3 regions of the Planococcus sp. SE5232 genome follow, and region 2 is predicted to be linked to each of the others. Evidence: riboswitches for the same ligand, from Rfam matches in the RefSeq annotation. Region 2 holds a riboswitch; each other region holds the start of a gene.
What was found. Region 2 has a riboswitch for S-adenosylmethionine ahead of ACRC6Q_RS13230 (phosphoadenylyl-sulfate reductase). Riboswitches for the same ligand answer to the same signal wherever they lie in the genome.
Positions count from the first base shown of each region.

Region 1: linked by a shared signal. The riboswitch ahead of ACRC6Q_RS16480 (methionine ABC transporter ATP-binding protein) and the one ahead of ACRC6Q_RS13230 (phosphoadenylyl-sulfate reductase) in region 2 are both predicted to bind S-adenosylmethionine.
Region 3: linked by a shared signal. The riboswitch ahead of ACRC6Q_RS00285 (transporter substrate-binding domain-containing protein) and the one ahead of ACRC6Q_RS13230 (phosphoadenylyl-sulfate reductase) in region 2 are both predicted to bind S-adenosylmethionine.

Region 1 is NZ_JBOGCP010000005.1:138,036-145,644, forward strand. It holds gene ACRC6Q_RS16450 (acetyl-CoA C-acetyltransferase) at 1-1,151, shown strand, start outside; gene ACRC6Q_RS16455 (acyl-CoA dehydrogenase family protein) at 1,301-3,082, shown strand; gene ACRC6Q_RS16460 (arsenate reductase family protein) at 3,191-3,544, shown strand; gene gcvH (glycine cleavage system protein GcvH) at 3,625-4,005, shown strand; gene ACRC6Q_RS16470 (toprim domain-containing protein) at 4,224-4,562, shown strand; gene ACRC6Q_RS16475 (thioredoxin family protein) at 4,568-4,894, shown strand; SAM riboswitch class I at 4,929-5,033, shown strand; gene ACRC6Q_RS16480 (methionine ABC transporter ATP-binding protein) at 5,121-6,146, shown strand; gene ACRC6Q_RS16485 (methionine ABC transporter permease) at 6,139-6,807, shown strand; gene ACRC6Q_RS16490 (MetQ/NlpA family ABC transporter substrate-binding protein) at 6,861-7,609, shown strand, end outside.
Region 2 is NZ_JBOGCP010000003.1:425,059-432,667, forward strand. It holds gene ACRC6Q_RS13210 (assimilatory sulfite reductase (NADPH) flavoprotein subunit) at 1-1,269, opposite strand, end outside; gene ACRC6Q_RS13215 (uroporphyrinogen-III synthase) at 1,549-2,358, opposite strand; gene ACRC6Q_RS13220 (sirohydrochlorin chelatase) at 2,381-3,133, opposite strand; gene cobA (uroporphyrinogen-III C-methyltransferase) at 3,146-3,922, opposite strand; gene ACRC6Q_RS13230 (phosphoadenylyl-sulfate reductase) at 4,009-4,722, opposite strand; SAM riboswitch class I at 5,213-5,329, opposite strand; gene cysQ (3'(2'),5'-bisphosphate nucleotidase CysQ) at 5,465-6,280, opposite strand; gene cysC (adenylyl-sulfate kinase) at 6,280-6,882, opposite strand; gene ACRC6Q_RS13245 (SLC13 family permease) at 6,894-7,609, opposite strand, start outside.
Region 3 is NZ_JBOGCP010000001.1:57,743-65,351, forward strand. It holds gene solA (N-methyl-L-tryptophan oxidase) at 177-1,349, opposite strand; SAM riboswitch class I at 1,665-1,769, shown strand; gene ACRC6Q_RS00285 (transporter substrate-binding domain-containing protein) at 2,038-2,853, shown strand; gene ACRC6Q_RS00290 (amino acid ABC transporter permease) at 2,875-3,597, shown strand; gene ACRC6Q_RS00295 (amino acid ABC transporter ATP-binding protein) at 3,594-4,334, shown strand; gene mmuM (homocysteine S-methyltransferase) at 4,377-5,312, shown strand; gene ACRC6Q_RS00305 (YdeI/OmpD-associated family protein) at 5,655-6,224, opposite strand; gene codA (cytosine deaminase) at 6,432-7,609, opposite strand, start outside.

The sequences.
Region 1 (7,609 bases), on a different contig from region 2:
GTGCTCGGACACCGGTCGGAAAAGCGGGAAAAGGTTCTTTAGCGACTGTACGTCCGGATGATTTCGGCGCATTGGTCGTTAGGGAAGCGCTACAGCGGGCTGGCGGATATGACGGACCGATAGATGATTTGATCATGGGCTGCGCCATGCCGGAAGCAGAGCAGGGTATGAATATCGCCCGCAATATCGGAGCACTTGCAGGATTGCCGGATACGGTATCAGCCGTTACCGTCAACCGCTTCTGTTCATCAGGCCTTCAGTCGATCGCCTATGCAGCAGAACGCATTATGGTCGGATCAGCAGAAGCGATCATCGCCGGTGGTGTGGAATCGATGAGCATGGTGCCGATGATGGGCAACGTCATCCGCCCAAATGCGAAATTGGCCGAAACAGCCCCTCAGTATTATATGAGCATGGGGCATACCGCGGAACAGGTAGCTACGCAATACGGCATCAGCCGTGAAGACCAGGATGCATTTTCTGTCCGTTCACACGAAAAAGCAGCAGCAGCAATTGCAGCCGGAAACTTTGATGAAGAGATTATTCCGGTTGAAGTGATTAAACGATATGTAGACGACAACAATAAATACCAGGAGAAATCTTCCATGTTCGAAATGGATGAAGGCGTTCGTCACGGAACCAGCATCCAAACCTTGAACAAATTGCGTTCCGCATTCTCAGCACGCGGAACCGTTACCGCCGGAAACTCATCACAAACTTCTGACGGCGCCGGCGCATTGCTGGTCATGGACCGTGAAAAAGCGGAATCCCTCGGGCTGAAGCCGATCGCTAAGTTCCGTTCATTCGCAACAGGCGGTGTACCACCGGAAATCATGGGCATCGGACCTGTCGTCGCTATTCCAAAAGCCTTGAAATTAGCCGGATTGACGATTGAGGATATCGACGTATGGGAACTGAATGAAGCATTCGCTTCGCAGTCGCTTGGCGTTATCCGCGAGCTTGGCCTGGACATCGACAAAGTCAACTTCAACGGTGGAGCTATTGCACTTGGCCACCCGCTAGGTGCGACAGGTTCCATCCTGACAATCCGCATGATGAGTGAACTAAAACGCCAAGGCAAACAGTTCGGCGTCGTCACAATGTGTATCGGTGGAGGAATGGGCGCAGCAGGCGTCTTTGAAATGCTGTAGAAATAGATTTTAGGAATTAAAGAGTAGAGTAGGTCTGAAGAAATCGCTTCAGGCGGAACTGGTTTGCGGAATATCCACAACACCTTAAGCTCATAATAAAACATGAACTCAACATATAATAAGCAATTACAAAATAGGAGGAATACAAAATGGAACAATCAAAAACATTGATCAAAGGCGGTAGTTTCTTAATTGAAGAGGCGGATCTGTCACGTGTGTTCACACCGGAAGATTTCACGGAAGAGCAAAAAATGATCGCGAAGACGACGGAGGATTACGTTAACACTGAAGTGATGCCTGTTGTCGAAAACTTGGAAAACCATGAATTCGAACATTCCGTCCGTCTATTGAAAACGGCTGGAGAGCTTGGGCTTCTTGGTGCTGATGTACCAGAACAATACGGCGGCCTTGGATTGGACAAAATCGCTTCAGCGCTGATCGCTGAAAAAATGTCGAAAGCAGGCGGTTTCTCAATCACTCATGGCGCACATGTCGGAATCGGTTCATTGCCGATCGTTCTTTTCGGTAACGAAGAGCAAAAACAAAGCTATCTGCCACGATTGGCTTCTGGCGAAATGATTGCAGCTTATGCTTTGACTGAGCCAAGCTCAGGATCGGATGCATTAGGAGCGAAGACAGTTGCCAAGCTGAACGAAGCAGGCACTCATTATGTGTTGAACGGTGAAAAGCAATGGATCACCAATGCTGGGTTTGCGGATGTCTTCGTAGTCTATGCGAAAATCGATGGAGACAAATTCTCTGCCTTTATCGTAGAACGTGAATTCCCAGGCGTTTCTGTTGGACCGGAAGAAAAGAAAATGGGCATCAAATCTTCTTCTACACGGACATTGATCCTGCAGGATGCTGAAGTTCCTGTCGAAAACTTATTGGGCGAAGCTGGGCGTGGACATATCATCGCGTTCAACATCCTGAACATCGGGCGCTACAAATTGGGAGTGGGTACAATCGGAGCTTCCAAGCGCGCAATGGAATTGACGATCCCTTATACGAACCAGCGCCAACAGTTCAAGACACCGATCTCTTCATTTAACTTGACGCGTGAGAAATTGGCCACGATGGCTTCTAAATTATATGCAGTTGAAAGCTCTGTTTACCGTACTGTTGGATTGTTCGAAGACCGCATGAGCGGATTTACGGATGAGCAGCATGCAGACGGTAAATTAGTGGCTGACTCCATCGCTGAATTTGCAGTGGAATGTTCACTCAATAAATTCTTCGGTACGGAAACATTGGATTATATTGTGGATGAAGGCGTACAATTGCATGGCGGCTACGGCTTTATGCAGGAATACGAAATCGAGCGCATCTACCGCGATTCACGCATCAACCGTATTTTTGAAGGAACCAACGAAATCAACCGCTTGCTTGTTCCAGGAACGCTTTTGCGTAAAGCGATGAAAGGCGAATTGCCATTATTGCAGCATGCACAGCAGCTTCAGGAAGAGCTATTGATGATGATGCCGGAAGAAGTCGGCACCGAAGCGTTGGCTCAAGAGAAATACCTGGTGAAAAATGCGAAGAAAATCGCATTGCTGGCAGCTGGGCTTGCCGCTCAGACTTACGGCACGAAACTGGAAGCCGAGCAGGAAGTGCTTGTTAACATCGCAGACATTGTCAGCAACGTCTTTGCAATGGAATCAGTAGTCTTGCGTACAGAAAAGGCGATTGCTGCATCAGGCGAGGAAAAAGCCAAGCAAAAACTGCTATATACGCAAATCTACTGCCAGGAAGCATTCGATCAAATCGAAAAAGATGCGAAAGAAACATTGATTGCTGCCATCGAAGGCGACAACCAGCGAATGATGCTTTCTGCGTTGCGCAAACTGACTCGTTCAACGCCTTACAACGTGATTGCGAAAAAACGCGAAGCGGCTGTCAAGCTGATCGATGTCGAAAAATACATCGTTTAATGAGTAGTGGAAAACAGGCATCCCCAGCTGTATCGGGTTTGCCTGTTTTTTTAGTCGTCGACCGAAAGCTTTCTTTTTGGTAAGCTTAGAAAAAAGGGAGGTACTAACGTGATTACTTATTATGCATACCCGAAATGCACAACTTGCCGGAAAGCAAAAAGTTGGCTGAACCAAAATGGTGTGGAATACAACGAAATACATATTGCAGAAAACCCGCCGACAAAAGAACAGTTGACGGAGATTTATGAGGCAAGCGATTTGGAATTGAAGAAGTTCTTCAATACGAGCGGCTTGGTTTACCGTTCGCTTGGACTTAAAGAAAAGCTGTCGGACATGTCCGAAGAACAGCAATTGGAGCTTCTGGCTTCAGATGGCATGCTGATCAAACGGCCGTTGGCGTGGGACGGGAAAACTGTGACACTTGGGTTTAAGGAAGCAGATTACCAAAATAGCTGGCTGTAGTAGATTTGTGTCATCTTGTATTTCACAGCCGTTTATGTCAAACTGAATTTGAATGAACTACATAATTTGGAGGGGTCAAGATGAGCACACCAGAAGAACTTCGTTATTCAAAAGAACATGAATGGGTCAAAATCGAAGATGGCAATGCGCGTATCGGAATTACTCATTTCGCACAGGCTGAATTGGGGGATATCGTTTTCGTTGAACTTCCACAAGTCGGGGATGAACTGAAAAAAGATCAGCCTTTCGGCAGCGTGGAATCCGTTAAGACGGTTTCGGAATTGTATGCACCAATCAGCGGGAAAGTTGTCGAAGTTAACTCTGAGCTTGAAGACAGCCCGGAATTCGTCAACGAGTCACCTTACGAGCAGGCTTGGATGGTGGTTATCGAAGCTCCTTCAGAAGATGAAGTCAGCGCATTGATGACAGCAGACCAATACAAAGAAATGATCAACGAGTAATCCTGGAAAGCGCCTGTATTTTGGCGCTTTTTTTTATGGGCAGCAATTCAAAAATGCTTAACCCTTAATGGATCCAAATCAGAAGGTCTGTCGATGTATAAATGAAACCAAGGGTTTTTAGGCAGCCTTTTTGTGGAATACCAAATTATAAAGGTATCTTATGTACAATAGATAGCCTCTTGTCTTTTAGGATTCTAAACTCGATGGGGTGAGTGTATATGGGAAAGGTGATCGTGGTGGAAGGGATCAGCGATAAATCGAGGATTGCACCGCTCATTGCAGAACCCGTGACGATTCTTTGCACAAATGGTACAGTTAGTGTATCGAGACTTGAAGAATTATTGCTGCCATACGAAGGTCAGGACATCATCATATTAGTGGATGCAGACTCTTCAGGAGAAAAATTGCGGAAGCTGGTCAAACGCGAGTTTCCCGAAGCCCGGCATTTCTATGTCAACAGGAGCTACAAGGAAGTCGCGAAAACCCCGCTTCGCATCCTGAAGGATGTGCTCATTTCAGCGAATGTCCAGGTCAATAAGCTATTGATAGAGGGATGAAGAAGATGAAGGAATGGACTCATAAAGAATGGATCAAAGAAAAGAATACAAAACGGATCACTGCATTTTATTTATACACGCCGATGTGCGGAACCTGCCAAGTGGCATCTAAAATGCTGTCTGTCGTCACAGAGCTGTTGCCGGATCTGCAGTTAGGCAAAGCGAACTTGAATTACGTTCAGGAAATTGCGGGTTTATATGAAGTGGAAAGCGTGCCATGCCTGCTGATTACAGAAGATGGCCAATTGAAAGAAAAAATATATGCTTTCCAATCAGTTCCTTATTTATATGACAAGTTAAAATCTGTTGACGAATATAGCCGGTCGTGGTAAATTGGATTTCTGATCAAATAATTTCATATCGAAACTCTTATTAAGAGTGGTGGAGGGAAGTGCCCTATGAAGCCCGGCAACCGTCATGAAAATGAAATGGTGCCAAATCACACGAAGCGAAAGCTTTGGAAGATGAGAGATTGGTTTTCGTGTAATATACGTTTGCCCTTCTGCTCAGTTATGCGCGGAAGGGCTTTTATTTTTAGGATTCAGGGGTGTACAACGAATGATTGAGTTAACAAAAGTGACAAAAAAGTTCGACACAGGAAAAGCGGTCCTTACGGCTGTGGACCAAGTCGATTTATCTATTGCTGATGGAGAAATATTCGGCATCATCGGATACAGTGGCGCCGGTAAAAGTACATTGATTCGTTTGTTGAATGGCTTGGAAAAACCGACATCAGGTACGGTGGAAATCAATGGCAAGGTGATTACCTCCATCAAAGGCGGGGAATTGCGGAAGGCCCGACAAAAAGTCAGCATGATTTTCCAGCATTTTAATCTGCTGTGGTCCCGGACCGTGAAAGAAAATATTGAATTTCCGCTTGAAATTGCTGGAGTGTCGAAACAACAGCGCGGAAAGCGGGTTCAGGAACTGATTGAGCTAGTCGGCTTGGCCGGGCGTGAACATGCCTATCCATCCGAACTTTCAGGTGGCCAGAAACAGCGTGTCGGCATTGCCCGTGCGCTGGCAAACGATCCAGAGGTCCTATTATGTGATGAAGCGACGTCAGCACTTGATCCGGAAACAACAGATGCCATCCTGGATTTGCTGGTGGACATCAATAAACGATTGGGATTGACGATTGTTCTAATTACGCACGAAATGCATGTCATCCGTAAGATTTGCCATCGTGTGGCGGTCATGGAAGGCGGTCGGGTTGTTGAACTTGGCGATGTCCTCAATGTCTTCCAATCACCAAAAGAGGAAATTACGAAGCGTTTTGTTGCACAGGTGACCGATTCCGGAGATTCTGAGGAAACCATCAAAAATCTGCGGGAGCTATATCCTACAGGTGAACTGGTGAAATTGGTTTTTGTCGGTGAGCAGACTGAACAACCGATTCTGACGAAACTGATCCGCAGCCATGCAGTGGAAGTCAATATTGTCCAGGGCAATATCTCGCATACCCAGCGCGGAGCATATGGAACATTGATTTTGCAGTTGAAAGGTTCTAAAGCAGAAATTGAAGAAGCACTGGCATTTCTTCGCACGGAAGATGTTCAGGCGGAGGTGATGCACAATGATTGATTCTTTATTTCCGAATGTAGATTGGGACAGCATGTGGGAAGCAACACTTGAAACGCTCTATATGACAGCATTATCGACTGTGTTTACGTTTGTAATCGGTTTAGCTCTGGGAATTATCTTGTTTTTAACGGCGCCGAAACAGTTATGGGCCAACAAAGTGGTCAATTGGCTAACAGGAGCGTTCGTCAATATATTCCGTTCGATTCCTTTTATCATCCTAATCATCCTGTTAATTCCTTTCACTTTATTCCTAATGGGCTCGATTCGGGGACCGAATGCGGCTTTGCCCGCATTGATTATCGGCTCGGCTCCGTTTTACGCTCGTATGGTACTTATTGCATTGAAGGAAATTGACAAAGGGGTCATCGAAGCGGCCCGTTCTATGGGTGCGACGACGGGCACCATCATCTGGAAAGTCCTGTTGCCGGAATCGAAGCCGGCCTTGATTTCGGGTATTACGGTAACAGCCATTGCACTCGTCGGCTATACGGCTATGGCGGGCATTATTGGCGCTGGCGGTCTTGGGACATTAGCTTTCCTGGATGGCTTCCAGCGCAGCCGTGAAGACGTTACGTTGATGGCGACGATCTTAATCCTGATCATCGTCTTCGTAATCCAATATATCGGCGATCTCGCCACTACAAAAGCAGACAAACGGTAACAGCGGATTTTTCCGTCCTATAAATAAAACACATTATAAGGGAGAGATTGAACATGAAGAAATTTGTAGTAGGAACAGCATTGACGGCTTTGGTACTTGCAGGATGCGGCAATGGCGGAGCAAGTGAAGAAGAATCCCAAACATTGCGCGTAGGGGCTTCCAACGTGCCGCACGCTGAAATTTTAGAACAGGCTCAACCGATTCTTGAAGAACAGGGAATTGAACTGGAAATTGAAACCTACCAGGATTATATCCTGCCGAATGAAGATTTGGAATCTGGCGAAATTGATGCCAACTACTTCCAACACGTTCCATATCTTGCATCACAAGTTGCGGATCATGGCTATGAGTTTGAAAACGCTGGCGGTATCCACATCGAACCAATCGGTGTCTATTCGCAGGATTATGCTTCTCTTGATGAACTTCCAGAAGGCGGAACCATCCTGATGAGCAACTCGGTAGCAGACCATGGCCGCATTCTTTCTTTGCTTGAAGCTGAAGGCCTGATCACATTGGCAGAAGGCGTCGATAAGACGGCTGCTGAAGTGAGTGATGTTGTTGAAAACCCGAAAAATCTTCAATTTGATGCTGATTACGAAGCAGCTTTGCTGGTTCAGATGTATGAAGCTGGAGAAGGCGATGCAGTATTGATCAACTCGAACTACGCAATTGATGCAGGCATCAGCCCGTTGGAAGATTCAATTGCACTTGAATCATCAGAGTCGCCGTATGTAAACATTATTGCCGTACGCGCGGGTGACGAAGAAAACGAAAACATTACTGCGTTGGTGGAAGTATTGAA
Region 2 (7,609 bases):
ACGCAAAGCCCCTACAGTCAGATGCACTTCATCCGGATTTGCTTTGGAACTACTGGCAATCGAATACAGGCGAACCGGTATTTTGCGCAGTATTTTAATGAATTCAGCAGCAGGCGTTTGCCACGGACCGAAATCTTCCGTTAAGTCGATCAGGTCTCTTCCATAGATATAAGCCTGCAGCTGTTCTTTGTTTTCGGGCTCCAATAGATCGGCCAAAGCATTGCCTTCTGCAAAAGCTGCAGCTTTTTCAAGCAAAGGCTTCGATAGGCTCGTGATTTCAAAAGTATTAATCAAAGCGTCGCGTAGAGAGCTTGTATCGCCCTGCTTATTGATGGTGACCGTGTCTTTCGGATTCCATCCTGCTGCAGCGATCAATTGGTCAACCAGTTGATCTTCGTTTTCAGGAACGATCCCCAAACTGTCGCCCGGCTCATATTGCAGGCCCGAGCCTTCCAGATCCAGTTCCAGGTGGCGCGTTTCCTTATTCGAACCACGGCCATTCAAGTTGATATTCTCCAAAACTTCCGCGTTGAACGGATTGCTGCGGGAATAAGCCGGCTGTTCAGCCGGTGCAGTTTGCTGCGTACCCGAAGCAGCCGTTGGAGCGCCCGGACGATCTGTTTCTCTGTCTTTATTCAGGACACTGAAAACACCGTCAAACCATTCTTCTGCCGGTTCTTCAAAGTCCAGATCGGCATCCACGCGTGCGTGGATCCGGTTGGCACCCAATTCCTCCAGGCGCTTATCAAAATCTTTGCCTGTCTGGCAGAAAAACTCATAAGAGCTGTCGCCAAGAGCCAGCACCGAGAAACGGACATCTTCGAGCTTAGGCGCCCGCTTGCTATATAGGAAATCATAGAGGGCAAGGGCATTATCGGGCGGGTGGCCATCCCCATGCGTACTGGTGATGATCAGCAAATCTTCGACTTTCTTCAAGTCTTTCGGTTTAAACTCATCCATTGGCGTAAGCTTCACCTGGTAATCTTTGTCCTGCAATTTTTTCGAAACCTCTTTAGCGACCGATTCACAGTTGCCTGTGTGGGATCCGACCAAGATGGTGATTTCACGGGTAGCGGCAGGTGCGCCGCCTTGCTGGGCGTACCATTCCAATCCCGGTTGTTCCTGTACCGCCACTGTAGCAGCTGACTGGGACCCAGCCAGATAGCCGTTCAGCCAAATTTTCTGATTGTCGGTCAGCATCGGCAATAAGCGATTGATAAGCTCTACCTGTTCCTGATCGAATGGACTGTTCATTGTCTGCAATTGCAAATTGTTTCACCTCGAAATTCGTTTATTTTTTGTAATTAATTCACAATAAGAAGCGTTGTGTTGAAGAAATCGCTACGGGTGTATGCTTTCCGGGGGGCTTGCGCCGAACTAACTCGGGCTGCTGCCCGAGTGGATTTCGGAGCTTCGCTGCTCCCCCAGGAGTCAACCCCCTTCGCTCTTTCTTCTAAGAGTTGTGCAGTTAGAAACAAATATAAGATAAATTGCTGTTTACTTAATTAAGATATGAAGCAAACACTCATCAATCTATGGTGTCTATCTTCACACATGCTGCTGGCGGTAATGATGGTCAATCGCTACAATCATCGCCCCCATCTTTTGGTGTTCAGGCTGCAGCACTTGTTTGATGCCATTGCTTTCGAGTTCCTTGGCGGTGACTTTGCCGACAGCTACTGCCAGCACCTGGTCATTGAAAGCCTTGATCAGCTGCGTGCTTTGAGCTGGGTCAGCGAATATATTCCTGACTTGCGTTTTACTGGTGAAGACAATGGCATCCAGGGACTGTTCGATAATGGATTGCTTCAACTGGTCCACTACGAGAGCGTCTGGTTTTTCGTAGGAATAAGGGCGGGATAAGTAGACGGTATGGCCATTTTCTTCCAATATGCTTTTCAGCTTATCATCGTCCTGGTCATAGGCCTGCAAGAAGATCCGCTGTGGGCTTTTGCCTTTATACTCTTCATCTAACGCTGCTAATAGATTGTCCATTGTTCCATCTTCTGAAACATGGATCGGCTCCAGACCATGTTCTTTGATCCATTTCATCGTTTTGCTGCCGCGAACGGCCAGTTTTGTTTCTTTCAGCTTATCGAGATAACGTGATTGCAGACCGATGTTTTCAGCTGAATCCGTTAATGTTCGTGCTCCGATGCCGGTTGTGAAGATGGTCCAGTCAAAAGATTCGGCTAAAAAATCCGTGATGTTCTGTGCGCTGATGTCTTCGTTTAGCCTCTGCCTTCCCTGAATCGGGAGAATGACAGGAGTGCCGGACTGCTTTTCAATGAGCAGGCTGATTTCTTTTGCGGCACGTACGGCTGCCACACCTATTTTCTTTCCGGCCAATCCATTCATATCCAATCTCTCCTTCCGTCGTTCACCATGCCGGCTGCTGCTCGTTTTGCAGCGCTTCAAGCACACGTTCTGCGAGGGCATCCACCATAGATGGATGATCGCCTAAATATCCACATAAGATAATCTGCTGTTCGTATGACGACAATCCGCTGATTTTCTTCTGCATTGATTTCACCAGAAGTCCGGTGAACCATAAATAAGGGACTACGAAAATCTGTTTGCTGCCCGAATTGATGGAAGCTTGCAATCCTTCATCAAATGACGGGGCAGCTGCGGCCAAATAACAGACGTCTACGTTCGGTACATTTGCTTTCACTGCCAGTTTCGCAGCAATTTCTTCAACCGAACGAGTGATTTCCGAACTTTTCCCGCCTCTTCCGACCAGTAGAATCTTCGCTTCAGGCAAGCGGTGCACGCCCGTTTCCTGTAGACGTTCGGCTAAAATCTCTACGAGCCGGTCCTGCACGCCCAGCGGTTTTCCATACGTAAAGCGGATGTCGGGATAGCGCAATACTGATTTTTTGACTTCATCCGGAATATCTTCGTAATAATGTCCGGCACTCAACAGCAGAACTGGAACGACGGCAATCGCTGTAGCGCCCTGTTCGACTAGACTGTCGATCCCTTCGCCAATATCCGGACTAGCCAACTCCAAAAAGCAGGTTTCATGTAGAGCCACATCAACTTTTAAATGAACCTGCTCCATAAACGCCATCGCTTCCTGGCGCGTTTCCTTTACACGGCTTCCGTGGCTTACATATAATACAGCCTGCATGTCACCATCTCCTTATCCAACATGGGCGGCAAGCTGGAATTGCTGTTCGTCCTGCAGCTGCTCATACCATTGCAATTTGTCTCTCAGGCGGACCACTTCTCCCACAACGATCATCGATGGGTTCTCGAAATCCTTGGCGTTTCGGACAATGTCCTCAAGCGTTCCAGTAACGGTCCGCTGCCGTTCTGTCGTCCCCCATTCAATCAAGGCGATCGGTGTCGTCGGTTTCAATCCATGGCGCATCAAACGGCCGCAGATTTCCGGAAGCTTGCTGACGCCCATATAGATGCACAATGTATCCATACTTTTAACGACATGTTCCCAGTATTCATCCTGATCGACGCCGACTTTGCTGACCCCTGAAATAAAAGCTACGGACGAACTGTAATCGCGGTGGGTGACCGGGATTCCTGCATAGGCTGGCGCCGCGATCCCCGCTGTGATTCCCGGAACAATTTCAAACGGAATATTATGGTCCACCAGTGCTTCCGCTTCTTCTCCACCTCTCCCAAAAACAAAAGGGTCGCCGCCTTTCAGGCGTGTTACGATTTTTCCTTGCAGCGCAAACCGGCACAGCAGCTCGTTGATTTCTTCCTGTTTCAATGAATGGTTATCGGGTTTTTTGCCGCAATAGATCAATTGGGCATGTTCTTTCGCTTCGTCCAGCAATTCCTGGTTTATCAAGCGATCATAAAGGATGACATCGGCCTTCTGAATGGCCTTCAACCCTTTCACTGTAATCAAATCAAGGTCGCCTGGACCTGCACCAACTAAATAAACTTTTTTCATAAGCTTCCTAGACTCCTTTTTTTAACCAGAGAAACGAAGATTCCGCCATTTTCTGATCGTTGATTTCCATCATCCTGCTGGCCACATTATGTATGCAGGCCACATTCAGTTTTCGCAAAACCTTTCCATCTTCCGTCGCGGCTGTCTCCATCCGTTGTCACGGCAAACGAACAGTGCTTGCAGCCGATGCTTGGATAACCTTCGTCGTGCAAAATATTATATTCAAGGCCGTTCAATTGGATATACTGCCAAACATCGTCCCATGTCCAGTGGATCAGCGGGCAAACCTTAACGGATTTGAAGCGGTTGTCTTTATTGATGAAATCCGTTTTGCTGCGGCTTGCCGACTGCTCTCTTCTGAGGCCGGAAATCCAGGCCTGTGCGCCGGAAAGGGTCTGTTCAAGCGGTTTGACTTTGCGGATATCGCAGCATTTATCCGGCTGGCTGTTCCACAGTTCATCGCCGAACTGGCTGGCTTGCTCCTCCAGCGTCAATTCCGGTTTTTTCATGCGGATGTTCAATTTCGGGTAGCGTTTCTTGACCCGCTCAATCAATTCATAGGTTTGGTCGAAGTGGACGTCGGTGTCCAGGAACACCACTTCCGCATCGCTTTTCACCTTGGAAATAAGATCGATCAATACCATGCCCTCCGCTCCGAAGCTGCAGGCATAGACAATATTCTCTCCATAGGAATCATAGGCCCATTCCAGAATATCAGCGGCACCTTTCAGCGTATCGGTCGGTGCCAGGTCCTTAAATGGATCTCCAGTAAATTGCTCGTACGAAACAGCATGGCTCATCCTAACTTCCTCCTTCAAACTTTCATAAAATAAATTAAGCATTCTCAATAAATATTATTGTACTTGGATATTCCGCAAATCAGCTCCGCTTTCCTACGGGCTTGCGCCGAACTAACTCGGGCTAAACGCCCGAGTGGATTTCGACACTTCGCTATCCCGCGGGAGTCTCCACTGTTTTGCTCCATATCTTAATTAGAGATGATAATTTCGACTCTTTATTTTTATGCATATCGCCTAGAAGAAAGAGAGAAAGGCGGCGACTCCTGCGGGAGCAGTGACGGAGCAAAGCGACAGAGCGACACGGGCTGGAGCCACTGGACTGAGCAACGCGAGGGAAGCGGCAGAAGACGTGCCCGCGGAAAGCGTCCGCCTGAAGCGATTTCTTCGAAAGCAAGACAATGAATTTCCCACCAAAAAATATAAATAAAAACCCTCTCTTCCAATAGAACAAGAAGAGAGGGAGCCAATGCGCAATTGCAGCAAGCCTGTCTTCTTATCTTCCAGATCCGTTCGGGACCTGCTGGAATTGGCACATTATCCCCAGTCAAAGACTAAAGCTGTTGCCGAGGCTTCAAAGGGCCAGTCCCTCCACCTCTCATGATAAGAAATACCTTATAAGTTTACTAGGTTTTATGATTTGTCTAAATACTAAAGCAATAAAAGATAACTGTCAATAAAACTCTGAAAATATCATTTATTTACTCGGGTTATTTTTCTTTCTTCATTTCTCGGCTCTTCGAAATCATGAGTTCTTCCCTGCTGCCAAAAACCAGCCATTTGTGAGGCTTTCCTGGTTATAGGAAAACCGGCTTTGATCTTTGGCGCATTGCACGAGGCCGCCTGCCGCTTCGACAATCGCTTGTCCGGCAGCCGTATCCCATTCCATCGTCGGCGCAAAGCGCGGGTAATAATCCGCCTGCCCTTCGGCCACTAGACAAAATTTCAGAGAGCTACCAGCCGATACACGCTCAATCGATTGCCCTTCATTATTCAGCCGTTCAATAAATTCATGTGTTTCAGCCGACATATGGGAGCGGCTCGTGACGATCCGGGTTATATCCCCCGTTTTTTCAGCAGATAAGGAAATGCTTTTTTCGCGCAGTACATCAACGTTTTCAAACCTTTCAGCAGAAGCATCTTCCAATTTATAGGCGCCCTCATTGTCTTCACCAAAATAGAATACATCGGTCGCCGGCACATAAATAACGCCGAGAACAGGATAGTTTCCTTCTATTAATGCGATGTTGACTGTAAACTCGCCGTTCTGTTTGATGAATTCCTTGGTGCCGTCGAGTGGATCCACAAGCCAAAACCGCTTCCAGTTTTTCCGTTCTTCATAAGGAATTTCACTGCCCTCTTCGCTCAGCACCGGTATTTCCGGATAGGCGCTCTTCAGTCCTGCATCAATTACGCGGTGAGACCGCTGATCTGCAATCGTCAGCGGCGAATCGTCCGATTTTGCCTCAACAGTCAGTTCCTGTCCATAAACCGCCATGATTTCCCGGCCTGCGGAGAGGCTGATTTCGAGCAGTCGATTCAGGTCAATGCCACTTGCCATTAGCCCAAGTAGCCTGTTTTCTTCAAATAATCGATAATCACTTGAACCGATTCTTCCAGTGACTGCTTATCGGTTTCAATGACGATTTCAGGTTTCACCGGTTCTTCATAGGGTGCATCGATGCCGGTAAACCCTTTGATTTCTCCGGCTCTGGCTTTTTTATAAAGGCCTTTCGGATCGCGTGCTTCACAAGCGTCCACACTGCACTTCACATAAATTTCGATAAACTCATCTTCTTCAAGCAGCGCACGGACTTGATCGCGGTCTTCCTGATACGGAGAAATGAATGCGGTCAAAGTCAATACCCCGGCATCGCTCATCAGCTTTCCGACTTCACCGATCCGCCGGATATTTTCAGTGCGGTCTTCGGGACTGAATCCCAGGTTTTTATTCAACCCGTGGCGGACATTATCCCCATCCAATAGGTAGGTACGGATTCCAAGTGCGTGGATTTCTTTTTCCAAGGCAACGGATACCGTCGATTTCCCTGAGCCCGATAACCCCGTAAACCACAGGACCCCGCTTTTGTGATTATTCAATTTCTGTCTATCTTCTTTTGTAACACTCGATTCATGCCAAACGATATTCGTTGATTTGCTCATTTTTTCTCCTCCTAAAACCAGTAATAGTAGACGATTCCAATGGTAACCGACATGACTAGAATACTAAGGGGTGTCCCTACTTTGACGTAATCTGTGAATTTATAGCCACCCGGTCCATAGACGATCAAATTGGTCTGATAACCGATTGGCGTGATGAAACTGGCGGATGCGGAAATGGCGATAATGACGGCAAAGCCCATTGGGTCAAGCTGCAGATTGCTGGCCATTTCGATGCCGATTGGAATCATCAGGACCGCCGCCGCACTATTGGTGATCAATTCTGTAAAGATGCTGGTCAGCAGATACACTAAAATCAGAATGGCCAGCAGGCCGAATGGCTGGCCGATTGCCAACAGCCCGTCTGCCGCCCATTGTGCCAAACCCGTTTTGGTCATAGCTGCCCCAACTCCGAATGCACTGGCAATCAGCAGCAGTACATTAAACTGCACATCGTTTTTAGCGTCTTCCATTGAAATTGATTTGGTCACCAGCAAAATCAGCACTGCCAATGCCATGGCTTTGAACATGCTCAGCCAACCGACAACAACCAGGATAATGGCGCCCAGTAGCACCAGCAATGAAAACCAACCCACGAACCGGCTTTCCTGCAGGGATTTTGGGGTTTTCATGGAAGAGACGACATAAAAGTCATTGGACTGCTGGTATTTTTCCACAAAACCCGTTCCGGCGAGCAGCAGCAGCGTATCGCCCGGCCGCAGAATGATAT
Region 3 (7,609 bases), on a different contig from region 2:
TGTTTTAGTAGGGAGCAAGTCAACGCGATCAGGAAAACGGGTTAGCAGCCTGTGGAAGAGTTTAAAATCAGTAGCATATCGAGTAGGAATTGAAGCTGCTGTTTCTGCGTCCAGACTGTGCAGGAACAGCGGCTCCAATTTACATTTTCATTGCTGTTCAGTTCACCTCTTGTCTATTAGAATTCGGACGGGCGTAGTGTTTTGGATCCTGAGCCAAATCTGCTGAGAGCAAATATAGAGATATCCAATTGGCTTTCTCCTGCTAAAGCCAATTGGCTCAATACTTCTCCCATGACACTTCCAAATTTAAAGCCATGGCCGGAAAACCCGCAGGCGAAAATGACACGAGGATCTTCGGGATGGAAATCGACGATAAAATCATTGTCAGCCGAAAGGGTATATAAACATGTTTTTCCTTGCTTTAGTTTGCCGTTTGCACGGGGGAGGTAAAGCTCAAGACCCTGCCTCAAGTCGCCTTCATCTGATTCGTGTGCTCCAAAGTTCTGGGTCTGCAGATTCGGGTCGATCGGCTGTCCGCCATCCGACCTTCCGATTTTAAGGCCCGCTCCATTCAAACTGGGGAAACCATAGAACTTTTTATCTTGGTCTTCTACAAAAAAAGCTGGAAAGTTAACTGCGTCATATAATTTGGAAGGCGCTTCGAACCAAGCCACAGCTTTACGGATCGGCTGGATCGGCAGCTTCAAATCCGGCAACAGGTTGGCTGCCCACGCTCCCGCCGTGACGATTACTTTCTTGGCATGAAACGTCATATGTTCGGTCGTGATTTTTACACCTTGTTCGTCGTGAAGATCGATGTGTTGAACGGGTGTATGGGCAACCAGCTGTGCTCCGTGTGTAATAGCCATTTTTTTGTATGCCCGAATGGCATTCTCGCTGTAGAGGATTCCTGATTCTGATTCAAAGCAGCCGATGAAATGGTCAGGTACAGAAAATCCCGGCCATCTTTCGTTGATTTCCTTGCCGGTCAGCATCTCTAACGGAAGGTTATACTTATGAGCAGCCGCAATTGTCTCCTGCAGGAAGGGCGAATCCTGCGGGCCAAGGCCGACGACCCCGGTTTTTTCAAAGATGTTGAAGCCGGTTTGCTGCTCCAGTTCCTCCCACAATTGCTGCGCACGTTTTACTAATGTAACGTATTGCCTCCCTTCGCCGTAAGCATGGCGGATCAAGCGGGTATCGCCATGATGGCTGCCATGGATATGCGGAGGATCAAAGGCATCGATCAAAACAGTTTTCACGTTTTGCTGTGCCAAAAAAGCGCCGGCAGCCATTCCCATTGTTCCAGCTCCAATTATTGCGACATCATAAATAGCTTTTTTGGTCATTTTCTCGCTCCAATCTTCTTTGCTAGTAAAGTGGTTTTAAAACGACGCTCTCCTGTAAAAAAGCAAGGGTGAATTATTACTAGATGGTATGAAAGATGTGAGGGATTGTCAATCGTCCATTATGCGCTATACGCCTTGAATTATTTCAACGGGAACTCAGAAACTGGTGGACACTCTGCAATGGAGCTCCATTCGTTGGGTATAAACGCCAATTTTGTGCAAAAAAATTTTGAGTAAATTCGAAATAGAATAAAAATGTATTTGACATGAGAGCCAATGTCAAATACTATCGTTAATATGAAAAAAAAATTAAATAACTTATCAAGAGAGACTGAGGGACAGGCCCTGTGAAGTCCAGCAACCATCATTTTTATGAGAGGTGCTAATTCCTGCAGAGTGTTTTATTCTGAGAGATAAGAATTTGGCTGAAACCTCTTTCCTATTGGAAGAGGTTTTTTTGTTTCCAAAGGGCGATTGCAAAAATGATTTTCTTGAAAAGTAGAAAAAGGAGGTTTTCGGTGACTTGGAAATATGCAAAAGAAAAAGGATGACCCCATGTATGGATAAGCAACTAGTCCTTTGCCGGCAGTAATGTCTTTACATTTAGCTTACATAGCAAGAAAAATTGGCTTTTGCCTTTCCCCATCAAATTGACTTACGGCTTGTTGCCTAAAAAAGGAGCATGAAAATGAAAAGAAAACATTATGTATTGGGATCCCTGTTTTTATCACTGGGTGTAATCGGGGCGTTAAGTGGGTGTTCGTCGGAGGAAGCGACAAGTGCAACGGGCGATCAAGTGGTTGTGGTAGGAACGCAAAATGATTATCCGCCATTTGCTTTTGCGGATGACACTAATGAATTGACAGGGTATGACGTCGAGATGGTGAAAGCGATCGATGAAAAATTGGATGGCTATACATTCGAGTTTGTCGCCGTTCCGTGGGATAGCATGTTTCTTGCACTCGAATCCAATAAGGTTCAGGCAATCGCAGACCAAGTAGCAAAAACACCTGAACGCCAGGAAAAGTACTTGTTCACCGATGAATCTTATTTTGCAGCAGAAACAGTCATTGCGGTGAAAACCGGAAGAGAAGACATCCGGACTGTAGAGGATTTAGAAGGAAAGGCGGTTGGCGCTTTAGCGGGGGATTCTTATACGCTGTTGCTGGAGGAGTATAACGAAACAGCAGATACGCCCATTGAGTTGAAATACAGCGAAAGTGGAAACCCTTCGGAAATTTTGCAGGACGTGCAAAATGGCCGTGTCGATGCCTACGTGAATGATCCGATTATGATGAATGCGGTGTTGGAAAAAAACAATTTAGGAGTAGAAATTGTGGGGCAGCCTTTGGTCAATGATGACATGGGAATTGTGTTGAAAAATGGAGAAGAGGGCGAAAAATTAAAATCCTTAATCGATCCCATCCTGAAAGAACTTAAAGAAGACGGTACCTTAACGGACCTGTCGATCAAGTGGACTGGCGGAGAATATATCCCTGAATAGGTCTGTGGAAGGAAAGAGAAAATGGAAAATCTACTGGATATACAATTTTTAATCGAAAGTTTTCCTGCTATTATTTCACGGCTCCCGATTACCATCGGGATAGCTGTCGGCTCATTGATTTTGAGTTTAGTTATCGGGGTTTTCACCGCATTGATCAAAATATACAAGGTTCCGGTATTAAGTGTGGTTTCATCGATATACATCTCTTTTGTCAGAGGAACGCCTTTACTGGTCCAAATCTATTTGGTGTTTTATGGAATACCGAAGATCATCTATTATTTACAGATTGAATATGGCTGGCTTCAGTCCGCCGACGTCAACAGTATACCGCCCGAAGTATATGCGCTACTGGCTTTTTCCATTAATCTGGGCGCTTATTTGTCCGAGACGATCCGGTCAGCGATCGAATCGGTTGATCGGGGACAATTTGAAGCTGCAAAAGCAATCGGGATGAAGCCTACACAAATGATGCTTCAAATCATTTTCCCGCAGGCGTTGGCAGTCGCAATCCCGAACCTGGGAAATATGTTCATCAGCACGATCAAAGACACGTCGCTGGTTTTCATCATTGGCGTCGTGGACATTATGGGGCAAGCCAAAATTCTTGGGTCCCGCGGTTTGGCATTTTTTGAAGTATACATTGCGGTATCCATCGTCTACTGGATCCTTTGCATAATAGTAGAGCGGTTGCTGGTGAAAATCGAGAAGCGGGCTCGCAGATATGAAAGAGGGATTGCCTCATGATTAAATTGGAAAATATCCATAAATATTACGACAGCCATCATGTGCTGAAGGGAATCAATATAAGCGTCGATAAAGGCGAGGTTGTTTCTATTTTGGGACCAAGCGGCTCAGGCAAGTCGACACTGTTGCGCTGCATCAATTTCCTGGAGCAGCCGACCAGCGGAATAGTGGAAATCGGCGGCAACCGAGTGGACGTTGAATCAGCCAGCAAGTCGGATATCTTTGCTTTGAGAACGTCGACAGGAATGGTTTTTCAGCAATACAATCTGTTTAAAAACTTAACCGTGCTGCAAAATGTAATGATCGGGTTAACCAGTGTCAAGCAACTGAAGAAAGACGAAGCGAAAAAGAAGAGCTTGGAAATTCTCGAACGGGTGGGCTTGTCGAATAAGCTAAGCCATTATCCGGTACAACTATCGGGTGGCCAGCAGCAACGGGTGGGCATTGCTCGGGCACTTGCACTCAATCCGGAAGTGTTATTGTTTGATGAACCGACGTCTTCTCTGGACCCAGAGCTGGTTGATGAAGTTTTGGCGACAATCAGAAGTGTGGCAGACACAGGCAAAACGATGTTTATCGTTACCCATGAGCTTAACTTTGCGCGTGAAATCTCGGATCGTGTCATTTTCATGGAAGACGGTGTCATCATCGAAGAAGGCACTGCGGATCAGCTTTTTACTAACGCAAAAATGGAAAGAACAAAGCAATTTTTAGGCAAAGCCACCCGGAACAATTAATAAATCGCAAAAAGAGCTTGGATTTGGAAAGGATGAATTAGCGTGAACCCGATCGAACAAATTTTGAACCGCTTCCCAATTGTCATTCTTGACGGCGCGATGGCCACAGAGCTTGAGAATTACGGCTGCAATTTAAATGACCGCTTATGGTCGGCAAAAGTCTTGATGGAAAACCCGGAATTGATCAAGAAAGTTCACTTGGATTATTTTCAGGCAGGTGCAGATTGCGCAATTACCGCAAGCTACCAGGCGACTATCGAAGGATATAAAGAAAGAGGGTTGACCGGGGAGGAGGCAATCGGCTTGATCGACAAGTCTGTTGCACTTGCAGCAGAAGCCCGTGATGAATTTTGGTCAGATTTGCAGGATCAATCAAACCGGCCGAAACCACTCGTTGCCGCTTCTGTCGGGCCATATGGAGCGTTCCTGTCGGATGGTTCTGAATACCGCGGTGATTATTCGGTGAGCGAAGAGGAATTGATTGCCTTCCATAAAGAACGGATCCGGGTGTTGGTTGGAGCGGGTGCAGATATTTTAGCGTGTGAAACCATCCCCTGTCTGGCGGAAGCTAAAGCGATCGTCAAAGTATTAAAGGAGTTTCCGGATGTCTATGCGTGGTTCAGTTTCAGCGCAAAAGACGAATATCACATAAGCGATGGAGAGAAAATCGCCAAATGTGCGGAGTGGTTGGATGGCCAACAGCAAGCAGCGGCAATCGGCATCAATTGTTCAGCACCCCACCTCATCGAATCGTTGATCAACGAGGTGAAGAGCCAGACCAGCAAGCCGGTCATCGTGTATCCGAATTCAGGTGAAGAATACGATCCGACAAGCAAGACATGGGGGAAAGGTTCTTCAGCAGATCTGTTTACCTCAAATACACGGCGCTGGCATGAAGCCGGTGCCCAGATCATCGGAGGGTGTTGTAGAACTGCTCCTGAGGATATCAAAGCGATTGCTGAGTGGGCCCGTAAATAGATGTTCCGTTGCTTGAAGAGGCATCAGAGAGCCATATGGAGCGCCTGGTTATAAGTAGTTTTTTGGTGGAAGCAATTAAGTATAAGCCGGTAACATTGCATTGCAAACTCTGGTTTAAATAGATAAGAGAATAGAAGGGTTTAGAAGCGGGAAGATACGAAACTTCGAAAGAAGGTTCTCTTCCCGTTTTTTGTTTTTCAGGATTTCTTGATTCTAGTAGATGAGTTCAGGCATCACAAAGTAGAGCCGCCTCAATTCGCTTTCATTATGGTTCATACAATCCCAAGTTCTGTCTAAGCTTATTTTATGATGTTTATATAAATGAGCGATTGGCAGTAACTTTCAATGATCAAGCAAGCGGCCATTGTCATGCCACTGGCCGTACATTTTATTTTCCCTTGTGTTTTCAATGAATTTTTCCAATCTTTTATTGAAAAGTTCAGGGTCTTTTTTATGGCTTTGGATGGTATCGATTCGGATTCTTCTGTAGAGTTCGGGAAAGTTCAGGAAGTTTTGATAAACTTGAGCCTCTTTTTTCAGGCGTGCTTCAATCTCCTCATCGATGAGAAAGGACTCAGGGTGCATATCGGGTAAGACCCGCCGCCCTCTTTCTGTCATCAACCCTAATTTCTCCAATCTTCTTATTCTTTCTTTATTCAACTCAGTAAAATGGCTGTTTTTCTTTCTTGGAGATAGCCGTTGAACCGTTTCCGTATCAGACAGCTTCTTTTTGGTGCTGTCGATCCAGCCGAAACATAAAGCTTCTTCGACTGCGTCTAAATATTGGACGACTCCTGGTTGCTCTTTTGTGCTGACGGCCACCCAGCAGAACTTTTCTGCCGCAGAATTTTCCTCAAGCCACTCCCTCAATTCCTGCCGGGTCTTCACGTCGATCAGATTCTCGATTTCCATTTTGGCCAATCCTTTCTTTAAGGAATATTTGCCCTTAGTATAACGGGTACATGAATCATTGGAAATGTATGGACGTTCTTTGCATGGTGTATTCAAAACAGCCGAGTTAAAGAAAAATAAAATTAGTCTTGTAGGAGATGAAACAGCAAAGAGGAGCCGTAAAATCGGCTCCTCTTTATCTGTTCATTATGGATTTTCAACTCTTTTTCAAGAAAAAAGAGAAATAGTCATCGTCGTTTCAACAGGTTTGGTTTCAACGATGATTTTTCCGTTGCGGATCGAGTAAAGAACGGAAGCCTGCGTCCGGATTGCTTCGTATTCAGATTCAGAATCGATAACGATCAAGTTGGCTTGATGGCCTTCTTTGATGCCATAGCCTTCTTCAATCGCCAGTGTTTTGGCGCCATTGATGGTGATCAAATCAAGCGCTTTTACGATATGGGCGTAATCTGTCATATGGCAAGCATGCAGACCGGTATCGACGACACTCATCAAGTTGCCGTCACCGAGCGGATACCATGGATCCATGATCGAATCGAGACCGAAACAGACGTTGATGTCATCTGCCAGCAGTTCTTTCACACGTGTGATGCCGCGGCGCGCCGGATGGCCATCAAAGCGTCCCTGCAAATGAAGATTGGCTTTTGGCAGCGAGACAAAGTTGATCTTGGCTTTTCTCAAGGTCTGGAACAATTTATACGTATAGGCATTGCTGTAGGAAGCCATGGCCGTCGTGTGGCTGGCTGTTATACGATGTCCGATGCCCAGTTTCAATGCCTCTCCTGCAAGCACTTCAAGGTATCTGGATTGGTCATCATCGATCTCATCACAATGGATATCGACCAATTTATCGTATTTCACAGCCAGTTCAAGCGCCTTACACACCGAACGGACCCCATCTTCCCGGGTCAATTCATAATGTGGAATGCCGCCGACGACATCAGCGCCCATCTCCAATGCTTTGATCAGCAGTTCTTCCCCATCTGGTTTGGTGTACAAGCCTTCTTGAGGAAGTGCTACAATCTGCAGGTCCATCCACGGTTTGATTTCTTCTTTTACTTCCAATAAGGCTTCCAATCCTTTTAAGGTCGGATCGCTGACATCGACGTGTGTCCGTACATGCTGGATGCCGTGTGTCAGCTGCATCTTGATCGCCGTCAACGCTCTTTTTTTAATATCGTCTTTTGTTTCCGTTACGAGTTGTTTTCGTTCTGACCAAATTTCTATTCCTTCGAAGACAGAACCCGATTGGCTCCATCGCGGCGTTCCCGCTGTCAACACGTAGTCCAGGTGGATATGGGGCTCTACGTAAGGGGGCAATACGATTTTTCCTTTTAAGTCGATGGTTTGCTCATCAGTTTCCTCAGTTGGGTTTGCAGCTTGCT